2 regions of the Streptococcus sp. 27098_8_69 genome follow, and region 2 is predicted to be linked to the other one. Evidence: predicted binding sites of a transcription regulator. Region 2 holds the regulator's gene; the other holds the start of a gene.
The links. The regulator NrdR, encoded in region 2, represses ribonucleotide reductase genes. The targets are predictions, from matches to a motif close to ACACNATATATNGTGT.
Positions count from the first base shown of each region.

Region 1 (7,837 bases), on a different contig from region 2:
GGTTCCTTGACTTCTAGCTCAACTTCCATTTTGTAAAGAGCTTTATCGCTTGCTTTATCATTGGTTCCTTGATGGTAAGGACTTGCCGTCATAACAGCTGGAATTTTGCCGTGGTAAGATGGACGAATAATGTTTACCTTGATAAGATCTGGCAGTCCATCATTATCAGAATCAACTCGACTTTCCACATAAACAACTTCCCGAATAGCATTGTTTGCAGAGAAGGTTGCCAAGCTCTTACCATTGAAGTAGTGGTAATCATTGTTCTCAGGGATAAGACCATCGCTAACCAATTGATCGATCAAGGTATTTCCCTTTTTAGTGCGCGTGTTAAGGAGTTGATAGAGATTGTCAATCAAATCTCCGTATACAATTGGGAATGCCGTTTCTTTGTGAAAAACAAGACCATCTTCAAAGTCCGTTAAGTAGCTGAAACCAAGCAACTGAAAGGCAACAGTATAGAAAATTTCTGCAGTTAATTCACGATCAGAGTTGAAGAAAGTGAGCAGATCAGTTTCTTTATCAACCGCTAAAGTTGAGAGGGGATAATCCGTATTTTTGTAATTGAAAAAGCAAGTTCTAACAAAAGCTTCAAACAGTTCTTTATCAGAATTTGATTGGTCAAGCTTGAATCCAAGGCTGGATAATTCCCGTAAAGCTTGTTGCTGGCTTACAGGATAGTAACTGAATTGATTAAAACGCATAGATGCCTCCTTTGAAGAATCATTCTAAATTTATTATATCAAAAAAGTAGGGGAAATGATAGAAAATACAAGTAACTGTTATAATAAACTAAAAAGGATGACTTCGTGAAATGGAATATAAAAAGACAGATTCGAGGAATCTATTAAATTAAAAATACAGAAATCATAGATTTGAAAAATAATTGAAATATTTTAGATTGCACGCTTAATATAAAATAAAAAACTAGCCATGGAATTAGTAGTAGCTACTAAATTCTATGACTAGTTGTAGAGTTTAAGGTTTTGACTTGATAATTTTAGTTTGTTTAGACAGTGATTGGAGTGTTTGGTCACTTAATTTTGAATCCGTTATAATGGTGTCGATATCTGAGATATTGTAAAATGTGAAGAAATCAAATTTATCAAATTTGCTATGGTCAGCTAGGAGATATTTTTTGTTGGCGTTTTCAAGTGCTAATTTCTGCGCTTCACCTTCGTCTTCACTAAAAGTAGCGATAGCTTGATCCTTGATACCATTACAACTAACGAAGGCTTTTGAAAATTGCAAACTAGCGATATCTTGAAGAGTGAGAGTACCGACAAAAGCTCCTGTAATTGAACGATAATTACCACCGATTAGAATGAGATCAGTTAGCTTACGCTCGTTTAGAATAAGAAATACAGGCAAACTATTGGTAACAACACGAATGTTATCGATAGGAAGCTCACGCGCAAAGAATTCTAATGTGGTACCTGGACCAATGAAAATAGTTTCTCTTTCTTCAACTAAGTGACCTGCAAAGCGAGCAATTTCTTGTTTTTCTGCTGTTTGTAGCCCTTGTTTTTCAACGTTAGAACGCTCATTATTTAATAAGGAACCTGTTCGAAGTTTTTCAGCACCGCCATGAACTCGAACCAGCAAATCCTTATCTGCTAACTCTTGTAAATATCGTCTAGCTGTCATATCGGAAATATCAAGGCGATTCATAATCTCTTTAACAGTGATAGTTCCTTTTGTATTAACAATGTCTAAAATAGTATCTAATTTTTCTTGCTTCAGCATTGAACCACCCCCAAATCTAATATTATTTTATCATATTTTAAACAGCTAAGCAACTTAAAGAAAACAAAAATAAACAAAAAAAAACATCTAGTTTGTAAACTTAGATGTTTTTTTAGGTTAGGTATTAATTTAGTCCATAGTTATAGTCATCATCCTGCATAGCTTCAACTTCACCAAGTAGATAGCCATTACCAACTTGAGAGAAGAAGTCGTGGTTTGATGTACCAGTTGAAATCCCATTCATAACGATCGGGTTGACATCGTCAGCTGAATCAGGGAAGAGAGGATCTTGCCCCAAGTTCATAAGGGCTTTATTTGCATTGTATCGAAGGAAGGTTTTAACCTCTTCAGTCCATCCGACTTCGTCATAGAGGCTCTCTGTGTAGCCTTCTTCATTCTCATAAAGAGTATAGAGAAGGTCGTACATCCATTCTTTGAGTTTTTCTTGTTCATCTTCTGGCAATTCATTGAAACCAAGTTGGAATTTGTAGCCGATGTAGGTTCCGTGTACAGACTCGTCACGAATAATCAACTTGATGATCTCAGCTACGTTGGCCAACTTGTTGTTTCCAAGATAGTAGAGAGGAGTGAAGAAACCAGAGTAGAAGAGGAAGGTTTCAAGAAAAACACTAGCTACTTTCTTTTCAAGTGGCGTTCCGTTTAGGTAGATTTCATTAATAATTTCAGCTTTTTTCTGAAGATATGGATTGGTATTAGTCCATTCAAAAATTTCTTCAATTTCAGACTTGGTATTTAAGGTTGAGAAGATAGAAGAGTAAGACTTAGCATGAACAGATTCCATAAATTGGATATTGTTAAAAACAGCTTCCTCGTGAGGCGTACGAATATCAGCACGAAGGGCTTGAACACCAGTTTCTGATTGCATGGTATCCAAAAGGGTCAAACCTCCAAAAACTTTACCAACAAGGTCTTTTTCCTTGTTAGAAAGCTTTCTCCAGTCATCTAGGTCATTTGACAAGGGAATACGCGTATCGAGCCAGAATTGCTCAGTCAGCTTTTCCCAGGTTGATTTGTCGATGACATCTTCGATGGCATTCCAGTTAATAGCTTTGTAGTAAGTTTTCATTTGAAATCTCTTTCTGTGTGTAGTAATACGATAACATAATCATTCTTATTTTATCATAATTCTATTCTATAATCGAACAAAAAGTCGGAGGCCCGACTTTTATGTTCTTACATGATTTTATCAGCAAAATACGTTAAATGGATTAAGTAAATGTAATTTTTTTGAGAGTTGAATTAAATCACACAGCTCTCACATTGGTTAGCACCGACTTCTCCACCATCATCTGTAAAGGTACGGACGTAGTAGATAGACTTGATACCTTTGTTGAAGGCATAGTTACGAAGGATAGACAAGTCACGTGTTGTTTGTTTATTTTCTGATTTCCATTCGTAAAGACCTGTTGGGATATCACTGCGCATGAAGAGTGTGAGTGAAAGTCCTTGGTCCACGTGCTCAGTCGCAGCAGCATAAACATCAATTACCTTACGCATATCCATGTCATAAGCAGAAGTGTAGTAAGGAATTGTTTCTGTTGACAAACCAGCAGCAGGATAGTAGATCTTACCAATTTTCTTCTCTTGGCGTTCTTCGATACGTTGCGTAATTGGGTGAATAGAGGCAGAAACATCGTTGATGTAGCTGATAGAACCATTTGGCGCTACAGCAAGGCGGTTTTGGTGGTAAAGTCCATCTGCTTTAACTTTATCACGAAGTTCAGCCCAGTCAGCAGCAGTAGGAATAAAGATATCTTTGAAGAGCTCTTTAACACGGTCTGATTTCGGAAGGAATTCGCCAGTTAAATACTTATCAAAGTAGCTTCCGTTAGCATAGTCTGATTTTTCAAAGTTGTGGAAGGTTACACCACGTTCACGTGCGATATTGTTTGACTCAACCAAGGTCCAGTAGTTCATAAGCATAAAGTAGATGCTTGTAAATTCAACAGACTCAGGTGATCCGTATTCGATCAATTGTTGAGCAAGATAGCTGTGAAGTCCCATAGCTCCAAGTCCAAATGTATGAGCTTGGCTGTTTCCGTGGTCGATAGTAGGAACAGCGACGATGTGTGAACTATCTGTAACAAAAGTAAGGGCACGAACCATAGCACGGATGGAGCGACCAAAGTCAGGTGAAGTCATCATGTTGACCACGTTTGTTGAACCAAGGTTACATGAGACATCAGTACCCATTTTTAGGAACTCCTGAGCATCATTGATAAGACTTGGTTCTTGGACTTGAAGAATCTCTGAACACAAGTTACTCATGATAATCTTACCATCGACAGGATTTGCACGGTTAGCAGTATCGATGTTTACTACATAAGGATAGCCAGATTCTTGTTGCAATTTAGAAATTTCAGTTTCCAAATCACGCGCTTTGATTTTTGTCTTACGGATGTTTGGATTTGCAACTAGCTCATCGTATTTTTCTGTGATATCGATGTAGTTAAATGGCACGCCGTATTCAAGCTCTACAGAGTAAGGACTGAAGAGGTACATTTCTTCATTTTTACGAGCCAATTCGTAGAATTTATCTGGAACCACAACACCAAGTGAAAGAGTCTTGACACGCACTTTTTCATCGGCGTTTTCCTTCTTAGTTGAAAGGAAGGCGATGATATCTGGGTGAAAGACATTGAGGTAAACAACCCCAGCACCTTGACGTTGACCGAGTTGGTTAGAGTAAGAGAAGCTGTCTTCGAAAAGCTTCATAACTGGTACGACACCAGAAGCAGCACCCTCATAGCCTTTAATAGGAGCTCCAGCTTCACGAAGGTTGCTGAGGGAAATTCCCACACCACCACCAATACGTGAAAGTTGAAGAGCAGAGTTGATAGAACGTCCGATAGAGTTCATATCATCTGTTACCTGAATCAAGAAGCAAGATACCAATTCACCACGACGTGCACGACCTGCATTCAAGAAAGAAGGAGTAGCAGGTTGATAACGTTGGTGGATGATTTCATTAGCGATATCAATAGCAATCGCTTCATCACCATCCGCGAAGTAAAGGGCATTAAAGAAGACACGGTCTTCCATGCTTTCAAGATAGTACTCTCCGTCATTAGTTTTCAGAGCATACTGATTATAGAATTTATAGGCAGCCATGAAAGACTTAAATTGGAAGTTCTGATCCTTGATAAATTGATGCAGTTCTTCCAAAAATTCTGGACGGTATTTCTTGATAAATGCTGTCTCAATGTAGTTATGCTCAATGAGGAAGTTGATTTTATCCGTTATTGAGTCAAAAACCATTGTGTTAGGTACAACATTTTCTTTAAAGAAGGCTTCTAAAGCTTCCTTGTCTTTGTGAAGCATAATTTGTCCATTAACAGGACGGTTAATTTCATTATTAAGACGGAAGTAAGTCACATCTTCAAGTTGTTTTAATCCCATAAAAAATCCTTTATCTAATTACAAAAGAAAGGCTTCTAAGGTAGACATAGAAGCTTTTGTCCTGGTTCTTAAGCAAGTTGTTTGAGTTTACCTGGTTGGAAACCAGAGAAAACTTCTGTTGGTGTCTGAATAATAGGAGCAGCACTAAAGCCGAGCTCTTTTACTTGATCAATGTATTCAGGTTGTTCATCAAGATTGATTTCTTTATATTCAACATTATTACTGTCTAAAAAACGTTTCGTCATTTTACATTGGACACAGTTGTTTTTAGAATATACGGTTACCATTTCTGTAACTCCTCTTTAAAAAATTATTACTTTCTTAGTATATCAGAAAAAAAAACTTTGTCAACTTTCTAAAACTAAATCTTGTGTACTTATTTTACCGATTTTACTAACAAACACAATATATAGTGTAGCATTAAAAAATAATTACAGAAAAAGCAATGATTTCATTATAGGTGTCTCGACAAAAACTACATACTGTGTTTTGCTAAATTTAATAGAAGATTTTCAGCAAGTTATCTGAAAGGAAATTGAAGAAAGTCCATAAAATACTTGAAAAATATCAATGAAGGTGATATAATACTAAATTGTAAGGGTTATCAGATATGTAACTCAACAAGAAAACTATTAAAGGAGAGTCAAACTATGGCTTCTAAAGATTTCCACGTAGTGGCAGAAACAGGTATTCACGCACGTCCAGCAACATTGTTGGTACAAACAGCTAGCAAATTTGCTTCAGATATCACTCTTGAGTACAAAGGTAAATCAGTTAACCTTAAATCTATCATGGGTGTAATGAGCCTTGGTGTTGGTCAAGGTGCTGACGTTACAATCACTGCTGAAGGTGCAGACGCTGATGACGCTATCGCTGCAATCTCAGAAACAATGGAAAAAGAAGGATTGGCATAAGGAAATGACAGAAATGCTTAAAGGAATCGCAGCATCTGACGGTGTTGCAGTTGCAAAAGCATATCTACTCGTTCAACCGGATTTATCATTCGAGACTGTTACAGTCGAAGATACAAATGCAGAAGAGGCTCGTTTGGATGTTGCTCTTGAAGCTTCTCAAAACGAGCTTTCTCTTATCCGCGAGAAGGCTGTAGGTACGCTTGGTGAAGAAGCGGCACAAGTATTTGACGCCCACTTGATGGTTCTTGCTGACCCTGAATTGATCGGTCAAATCAAAGAAACTATCCGTGCTAAGAAAGTGAATGCAGAAGCAGGTCTGAAAGAAGTTACAGACATGTTTATCACAATCTTTGAAGGCATGGAAGACAACCCATACATGCAAGAACGTGCAGCGGATATCCGCGACGTAACAAAACGTGTATTGGCTAATCTCCTTGGTAAAAAATTGCCAAACCCAGCTTCTATCAATGAAGAAGTGATCGTGATTGCTCACGACTTGACTCCATCTGATACAGCTCAATTGGACAAAAACTTTGTAAAAGCTTTTGTAACAAACATTGGTGGTCGTACAAGTCACTCAGCTATCATGGCTCGTACACTTGAAATCGCTGCAGTTTTGGGTACAAACAACATCACTGAAATCGTTAAAGATGGTGACCTACTTGCCGTTAATGGTATTACAGGTGAAGTAATTATCAACCCTACTGAAGAACAAGCAGCTGAATTTAAAGCAGCTGGTGAAGCTTACGCTCAACAAAAAGCTGAGTGGGCACTCTTGAAAGATGCTCAAACAGTTACTGCTGACGGTAAACACTTCGAATTGGCAGCAAACATTGGTACTCCAAAAGACGTTGAAGGTGTTAATGACAATGGTGCAGAAGCTGTCGGTCTTTACCGTACAGAGTTCTTGTACATGGATTCTCAAGACTTCCCAACTGAAGACGAGCAGTACGAAGCATACAAGGCTGTTCTTGAAGGAATGAACGGTAAACCAGTTGTTGTCCGTACAATGGATATCGGTGGTGACAAGGAACTTCCTTACTTCGATATGCCTCATGAAATGAACCCATTCCTTGGATTCCGTGCACTTCGTATCTCTATCTCTGAAACTGGAGATGCAATGTTCCGCACTCAAATCCGTGCTCTTCTTCGTGCTTCTGTACACGGTCAATTGCGTATCATGTTCCCAATGGTTGCGCTTTTGAAAGAATTCCGTGCAGCTAAAGCAGTCTTCGATGAAGAAAAAGCTAACCTTCTTGCTGAAGGTGTTGCAGTTGCGGATGACATCCAAGTTGGTATCATGATTGAAATTCCTGCGGCAGCAATGCTTGCAGACCAATTTGCAAAAGAAGTTGACTTCTTCTCAATTGGTACAAACGACTTGATCCAATACACAATGGCGGCAGACCGTATGAACGAACAAGTTTCATACCTTTACCAACCATACAACCCATCAATCCTTCGTTTGATTAACAACGTTATCAAAGCAGCTCACGCTGAAGGTAAATGGGCTGGTATGTGTGGTGAAATGGCTGGTGACCAAACAGCTGTTCCACTTCTTGTCGGAATGGGCTTGGATGAGTTCTCTATGTCAGCAACATCTGTACTTCGTACACGTAGCTTGATGAAGAAACTTGACACTGCTAAAATGCAAGAATACGCTAACCGCGCTCTTACAGAATGTTCAACAATGGAAGAAGTTCTTGAACTTTCTAAAGAATACGTTAACTTCGATTAATCAATTACAAATCCTTGTA
Region 1 covers NZ_JAPVZO010000004.1:59,672-67,508, forward strand. Annotated here, with positions in the region: gene O3658_RS02685 (Xaa-Pro dipeptidyl-peptidase) at 1-704, opposite strand, end outside; gene O3658_RS02690 (DeoR/GlpR family DNA-binding transcription regulator) at 979-1,746, opposite strand; gene nrdF (class 1b ribonucleoside-diphosphate reductase subunit beta) at 1,871-2,833, opposite strand; gene nrdE (class 1b ribonucleoside-diphosphate reductase subunit alpha) at 3,007-5,166, opposite strand; gene nrdH (glutaredoxin-like protein NrdH) at 5,235-5,453, opposite strand; gene O3658_RS02710 (phosphocarrier protein HPr) at 5,817-6,080, shown strand; gene ptsP (phosphoenolpyruvate--protein phosphotransferase) at 6,085-7,818, shown strand.
Region 1: a site for NrdR is predicted at 5,567-5,582, ahead of nrdH (glutaredoxin-like protein NrdH). Genes of this name have one in related genera too.

Region 2 (7,837 bases):
GATTTTATTTTCAATACGCGACGTCTAGCGTCCCACATACTTTGATCAAATTCCACCTAAAACAGGTGTCTTTCCAGTTTGTCAAGCGACGTCTAGCGCCAAAGAGCCCTACGACTTTACAAGACACCTCTACTTTAACATAAAGAAAAAGTAGTGAGTACTCTCTCCCGTCGGAGATTTTCTCACTACTAATCTTAGTATGTTTGTCAACTGTAGTGGGTTGAATAAAAGCTAACATCTGGAGAGGACAATCGTTGTCCTCTCCATTTTTATATTCAGAGCGATGAAAATTCGTTTCTTAAAGTTGTCAAAGTTCCGGAAGCCAAATGCATTGCGTTTGATGAATTTAATGAGATTATTCGTTACTTCTAATTTGGCATTGGAGTAGGATAATTGAAGTGCGTTGACGATTTTCTCTTTATCCTTAAGAAATGTTTTAAAGACAGTCTGAAAAAGAGGATGAATCTTTTTTAGATTGTCCTCAATGAGTCCGAAAAATTTGTCAGGCTCTTTATTCTGAAAGTGAAAAATCAAGAGTTGATAGAGAGTATAGTGGTGTTTCAAGTCTTTTGAATAGCTCAAAAGCTTGCTTAGAATCTCTTTATTCGTTAAGTACATGCGAAAAGTAGGACGATAAAATCGCTTATCGCTGAGTTTACGACTATCCTGTTGAATGAGCTTCCAGTAGCGCTTGATAGCTTTGTATTCATGGGATTTTCTATCAAATTGATTCATGATTTGAACACGGACACGACTCATAGCACGGCTAAGATGTTGCACAATGTGAAAACGATCTAGAACGATTTTAGCATAAGGAAAAAGCTGTTTAGCCAAGTTATAGTAAGGACTAAACATATCCATAGTAATGATTTTCACCTGACAGCGAACGGCTCTATCGTAGCGCAGAAAGTGATTTCGGATGATAGTCTGGGTTCTACCTTCAAGCACGGTGATAATGTTGAGATTGTCAAAATCTTGTGCAATGAAACTCATCTTTCCCTTGGTAAAAGAATACTCGTCCCAAGACATAATCTCAGGAAGTCGGCTAAAGTCATGCTTAAAGTGAAAGTCATTTAACTTGCGAATGACAGTTGAAGTTGAAATGGCCAGCTGATGATCAATATCGGTCATAGAAGTCTTCTCAATCAACTTTTGCGCAATCTTTTGGTTGATAATACGAGGGATTTGATGATTTTTCTTGACGATAGAAGTCTCAGAGACCATCATTTTCGAGCACTGATAGCACTTGAAACGGCGTTTTCTAAGGAGGATTCTAGTAGGCATACCAGTCGTTTCGAGGTAAGGAATTTTCGACGGTTTTTGGAAGTCATATTTCTTCATTTGACTTCCGCAATCAGGACAAGATGGAGCCTCATAATCCAGTTTAGCGATGATTTCTTTGTGAGTATCCATATTGATGATATCTAGAATTTTGATGTTTGGGTCTTTGATATCGAGTAGTTTTGTGATAAAATGTAATTGTTCCATATGAATCTTTCTAATGAGTTGTTTAGTCGCTTTTCATTATAGGTCATATGGGACTTTTTTTCTACAACAAAATAGGCTCCATAATATCTATAGGGGATTTACCCACTACAAATATTATAGAGCCGATAATATGCGTTTTATCATAGACAGATCTATTTCATTTTCTACTATAGTTGATTGAAATAAGATATGAACAAAGAGGTTAGGAAAGTCAAAACAATGTCTAATAAATGTTTTAGAATCCATGACGTGCTACTCTAAGTTCAATCCACTATAAAATTAAGTTTTTGACTAGCCTCTGAATGATTACTGAAGATTAACCTTGTTTCTCAAGATGTAGTAGGTTCCGAGATAGAAAACTGCGATGAGGATTAGGTCTTTGAAGATTTCATAAGTAAGCATCATATTGTAATGGTTACCAAAATTTAAGAAGAGATCACTGAAACCAAGGACAACATGAATGACAATATAGGCTAAAACGGCAAGAGCTGTGCGGTATTCATTAAAGAGTTGTCCGATAGAGATTGCCAAGTAGATGCAAAGGATGCTTGCTACAGTGCTAAGGATGAATGAAATCAGAGATAAGCTGATACTGTCTAGGTACTGTTGGAACAAGTCTTTAAAAGCAAGGAAATCAACAGAATTAGGCTCAATGATCACAAGAATGATATAAATGCTCAGAACCAAGACTGCTGAACTGATCAGAGACCAAATGAAGGCTCCCAAGAGTTTGGCTAAGATAATCTGGTGTTCGGAAACTGGCAAGGTCAAAGTGAGATAACCTTGTCGGTCATAGACACTACCCTTGAAGCGACGGATGATCAAAATCAAGGTTGAAATCCCAAGCGTAATCATCAAGCCACCAAACACGAGTGCTAGAAAAATAAGTAGAATAGGTTGACTTTCTTTGATAGGTAGATTGTTATAGGTCTTTGCTTGAATTCCTATAAGAGCAGAAAGTGCCAACACAGCACCATAGAGGGCTAAATACCATTTGTTAACATTTTTAAATTCATAACGAACTAAATTCCAAAACATAATAATCTCCTTTATCTAGGCTTTGAATTCATGACGGAAGAGTTGGTCGATAGACTCTCCAGACTCATAGCGAATATCATCAACATTTCCTTGACGGACGACTTTTCCGTCCTTGAGGAAGACAATCTCATCCAAGATTGGTTCGATGTCTGAAATCAAGTGAGTTGAAATCAAGACAGTCGAAGTTGGAGAGTAGTTGTTGATGATGGTGTTCAAGATATAGTCACGAGCTGCTGGGTCGACACCACCGATTGGTTCATCAAGGACGTATAGACGAGCATCACGACTCATGACAAGGATCAACTGAACCTTTTCTTTGTTCCCTTTTGAGAGTTTCTTGAAACGGCTATTCTCATCGATGCCAAGGTCACGAAGGAGACCTTGAGCACGTTCCAGATTAAAATCTTGGTAGAAGGTCTTGAAATAAGTGAGAGCTTCCTTGACCTTCATCTGCTCGTTGAGGTAGGTCGTATCAGGAAGATAAGAAACAATTGCTTTAGTTGTTGGGCTTGGTTCCATGCCATTGATGAGGATACGCCCTTCCTCTGGCTGTAGCAAGCCGTTGATTAGTTTAATCAAGGTTGTCTTTCCAGAACCGTTTGGACCAAGGAGGCCAACGATTTTTCCAGCTGGAATTTCAAGGGAAACATTTGTAAGAGCAGGACTTGCTCCATAGGATTTTGACACATTTTCAAATGCTAACAAGGTCATAGTTTAAACTCCTTCAATATAATCTCTCAAAACAGTCGGTAGTTCTTCTTTTTCATAGCCGAATTCTACCATGCCTGTTACAAACTGTTGCAGCTGTTCTTCTGACAGTTGCTTACGGGATTGGAGGATCAAGTCCAAATCCTCTGTGACAAAGCGTCCAGATGTCCGCTTGGTATAGACAAAGCCTTCTCTCTCCAAGTCCGATAGGGCGCGCTGGATGGTGTTGGGATTGACCCCTGCCTCGCTTGCCAATTCTCTAACGGTTGGAAGCTGTTGATTGGGCTCAAGTTTATGGGAAATAATCTGCAATTTGATTTTCTCCATAATCTGCAAATAAATGGGTTTATTGTTATCAAATGTCCAAGACATCACGATCTCCTTTCTAATTACCTTTGTGTTAATTCAATAATACAACAAAACAAAAAACTTGTCAAGCCAAAAGGAGAATTATTTTGGGAATCTCTTAAAAAATGGTATAATGAAAAGAAAACGACAAGGAGGGAAAGGCATGCGTTGTCCAAAATGTGGCGCTACAAAATCAAGTGTGATCGATAGTCGCCAGGCTGAAGAAGGAAATACAATCAGAAGAAGACGTGAGTGTGAAGAGTGTCAGCATCGTTTTACAACCTATGAACGTGTTGAAGAGAGAACACTAGTTGTGGTCAAAAAAGATGGTACACGGGAACAATTTTCAAGAGATAAAATCTTTAACGGGATTATTCGTTCAGCCCAGAAACGTCCAGTGTCTAGTGATGAAATTGGCATGGTGGTCAATCGCATCGAACAAAAACTCCGTAGTCGCAATGAAAATGAAATTCAGAGTGAGGTTATTGGCTCCTTGGTTATGGAAGAGTTGGCAGAGTTAGATGAGATTACTTATGTACGTTTTGCCAGCGTTTACCGTAGCTTTAAGGATGTGAGTGAGCTTGAAAGCCTACTCCAGCAGATCACACAATCCTCTAAAAAGAAAAAGGAAAAATAAATGAAGCCAAATGACCGTTTTTCTTTTGTAAAGAATAATCGGGTGTCGCAAGATACCTCATCAATGGTGCAGTGCTACCTCCCGATTATCGGTCAGGAGGCGCTGAGCCTCTATCTTTATGCTGTGACTTTTTGGGATGGTGGTCAAAACGAACATCTCTTTGCAGCCATGCTTAATCATCTGAATTTCGGGATGGATACCCTTTTAAAGGCTTTTAAAACTCTGACAGCCATGAAATTGGTGACCCTCTATCAGCAGGGGGAGGCCTATAACTTGTTAGTCCATTCTCCCTTATCAACTCAAGAATTTTTACAACATACAGTTTATCGGACCTTATTAGAAAAAATGATTGGGGATAGTGCGGTTGCAGCTATGAGACAGGAAGGTGTTGAAGGGGAACCTATCTCGGTGTCCTTGAGTCAAATCTTTCCTCAGTTATCTGAGTCTGCGAGTCAAGAAACCTCTAGCAGTCAGCCAGCAGTAGATGATTTTGATTTGGAGCATTTCCGTCAGCTTATGGCTCGCGATGGTCTTCGTTTTCAAGATGAGACTTCGGATGTTTTGGCCTTGTTTGCAATAGCAGACGAGCAGAAGTGGACCTGGTTTGACACTTATCAAGTAGCCAAAGCGACAGCAGTGTCGCAAGTGATTTCTGTCAAACGCATCCGTGAAAAGATAGCGCAAAAGCCTGTGACTTCTGACTTTAGTCCCAAGGAAGCAACCATTATCCGAGAGGCTAAGAAAAAGACAGCCTTGCAGTTCCTTGCTGAAATCAAGCAGACTCGCAAGGGAAGTATTACCCAGACTGAACGGGACCTGCTCCAGCAGATGGCAGCCTTGGGTTTGCTGGATGAAGTGATCAATGTTATCTTGCTCCTGACCTTTAATAAGGTTGATTCAGCCAATATCAATGAAAAATACGCCATGAAGGTGGCTAATGACTACGCCTATCAAAATATTCGTAGTGCCGAGGAGGCTGTCCTCCGTATTCGTGAACGTGGCCAAAAAGCAAAAACGCAAAAGCAGAATCAGACTGCCCCAGTAAAAACCAATGTGCCTAAATGGAGCAATCCTGAATATAAGAATGAAACTAGCGAAGAAACTCGCTTAGAACTAGAACGTAAGAAAAAAGAAATGTTAGCTCGATTAGAAAAAGGAGGAGACTAGATGGAAAGTGTCGGAGACGTACTCAAGCGTCAACCAAGCAGATTTCAGTATCAGGATTTGGTCCAGCAAATTGTGAAAGACCCTGATGTTGCGGCCTTTATCCAGAAAGAATCTCTCAGTCAGGAGGAGTTAAACCGTAGTATTTCCAAGTTTAACCAATACATCACTGAGAGAGATAAGTTCCTCCGAGAAGATACAGACTATATCGCGCGTGGCTACAAGCCTATCCTAGTCATGAACCAAGGCTATGCAGATGTCTCTTATGAAGAAACTCCAGAGCTAATCGCGGCAGAAAAAGAAGCGGCGATTAAAAACCGTCTCAAGCTAATCAATCTTCCAGCTAGTCTTAAAAAAGCTAGCCTAGCTCAAGTTGATTTAGATGATTTGGGGCGCTTGTCCGTTTTTGAAAAGCTCCTAGCCTTTGTGGAGCAATATCCAGCTATTCGAAAAGGTCTGTACTTATATGGAGACTTTGGTGTGGGTAAAAGTTTCATGGTGGCTGCCCTAGCCCATGATTTGTCTGAAAAACGTGGTGTTTCATCAACTCTCCTCCACTATCCTAGTTTTGTCATCGATGTCAAGAATGCCATTGGTGATGGCAATGTCAAGACCTTGGTGGATGAGATTAAGCTGGCTGAAGTCTTGATTTTAGATGATATTGGTGCCGAGCAATCAACAGCTTGGGTGCGTGACGAGATCTTGCAGGTCATTCTCCAATATCGCATGCAGGAAGATTTACCGACCTTTTTCACCTCCAACTTCAACTTTGAAGATTTGGAGAAGCATTTCGCTAAAGGGAAAAACGGAAATGACGAAACCTGGGAAGCTAGACGCGTCATGGAACGCATTCGTTATTTAGCAGAGGAAACCAGACTTGAAGGAGAAAACCGCCGATGACAGAAACAATCAAATTAATGAAGGCTCATACTTCAGTGCGTAGATTTAAGGAGCAAGAGATTCCCCAAGAAGATTTAAATACCATTTTGTCTGCAGGACAAATGGCTTCTTCTTGGAAAAATTTCCAATCGTATTCTGTGATTGTAGTTAGAAGTCAAGAAAAGAAGGATGCCTTATTTGAGTTAGTTCCTCAAGAAGCGATTCGCCAGTCTGCAGCCTTTCTCCTCTTTGTCGGTGACCTAAACCGTGCAGAAAAAGGGGCTCGTCTCCATACGGATGTTTTCCAACCTCAAGGGGTGGAAGGACTCCTCATCACTTCAGTAGATGCTGCGCTTGCTGGGCAAAATACCTTGCTTGCGGCAGAAAGCCTAGGCTACGGTGGAGTGATTATCGGTTTGGTGCGTTACAAGTCTCTTGAATTAGCAGAATTGTTCAAGCTTCCTGACTATACCTATCCAGTCTTCGGGATTGCACTAGGTGTGCCAAATCAAAAGCATGATGTAAAACCAAGATTGCCACTAGAGAATGTTGTCTTTGAGGAAGAATACCAAGAACAGTCAACTGAAGCTATTGAAGCCTATGACCGTTTACAGACTGAATATGCAGGTGCGCGTGCGACTACAACTTGGAGTCAACGTTTGGCAGAGCAATTCGGCAATCCAGAACCAAGCTCGACTCGAGAAAATCTTGAGCAGAAGAAGTTATTGTAGAAAGTGAGAAAACATGGCCTTACCAACTGTTGCCATTGTGGGACGTCCCAATGTTGGGAAATCAACCCTATTTAACCGTATCGCGGGAGAACGCATCTCCATCGTAGAAGATGTTGAAGGTGTAACGCGAGATCGTATCTATGCCACAGGTGAGTGGCTTAACCGTTCTTTCAGTATGATTGATACTGGGGGGATTGATGATGTCGATGCGCCTTTCATGGAACAAATCAAGCACCAGGCAGAAATTGCCATGGAAGAAGCAGATGTTATCGTCTTTGTCGTGTCTGGTAAAGAAGGAATTACAGATGCGGACGAATACGTTGCCCGTAAACTTTATAAAACTCATAAACCAGTTATCCTAGCCGTTAACAAGGTTGACAACCCTGAGATGAGAAATGATATCTATGATTTCTATGCTCTAGGTTTGGGCGAACCACTACCGATTTCATCTGTGCACGGTATTGGGACAGGGGATGTGCTGGATGCTATTGTGGAAAATCTCCCACATGAAGTTGAAGAAGAAAATCCAGATGTTATTAAATTCAGCTTGATTGGACGTCCAAATGTCGGAAAATCTAGCTTGATTAATGCCATTTTGGGAGAAGACCGCGTCATTGCCAGCCCTGTCGCTGGTACTACTCGTGATGCTATTGACACTCATTTTACAGATGCGGATGGCCAAGAGTTTACCATGATTGATACTGCTGGTATGCGTAAATCTGGTAAAGTCTATGAAAATACTGAGAAATACTCTGTCATGCGTGCCATGCGTGCTATTGACCGTTCAGATGTAGTCTTGATGGTCCTCAATGCCGAAGAAGGCATCCGTGAGTATGACAAGCGT
Region 2 covers NZ_JAPVZO010000013.1:53,912-61,748, reverse strand. Annotated here, with positions in the region: gene O3658_RS06150 (ISL3 family transposase) at 232-1,488, opposite strand; gene O3658_RS06145 (hypothetical protein) at 1,795-2,526, opposite strand; gene O3658_RS06140 (ABC transporter ATP-binding protein) at 2,542-3,237, opposite strand; gene O3658_RS06135 (GntR family transcriptional regulator) at 3,241-3,606, opposite strand; gene nrdR (transcriptional regulator NrdR) at 3,746-4,219, shown strand; gene O3658_RS06125 (DnaD domain protein) at 4,220-5,386, shown strand; gene dnaI (primosomal protein DnaI) at 5,387-6,283, shown strand; gene O3658_RS06115 (NADPH-dependent oxidoreductase) at 6,280-6,993, shown strand; gene der (ribosome biogenesis GTPase Der) at 7,007-7,837, shown strand, end outside.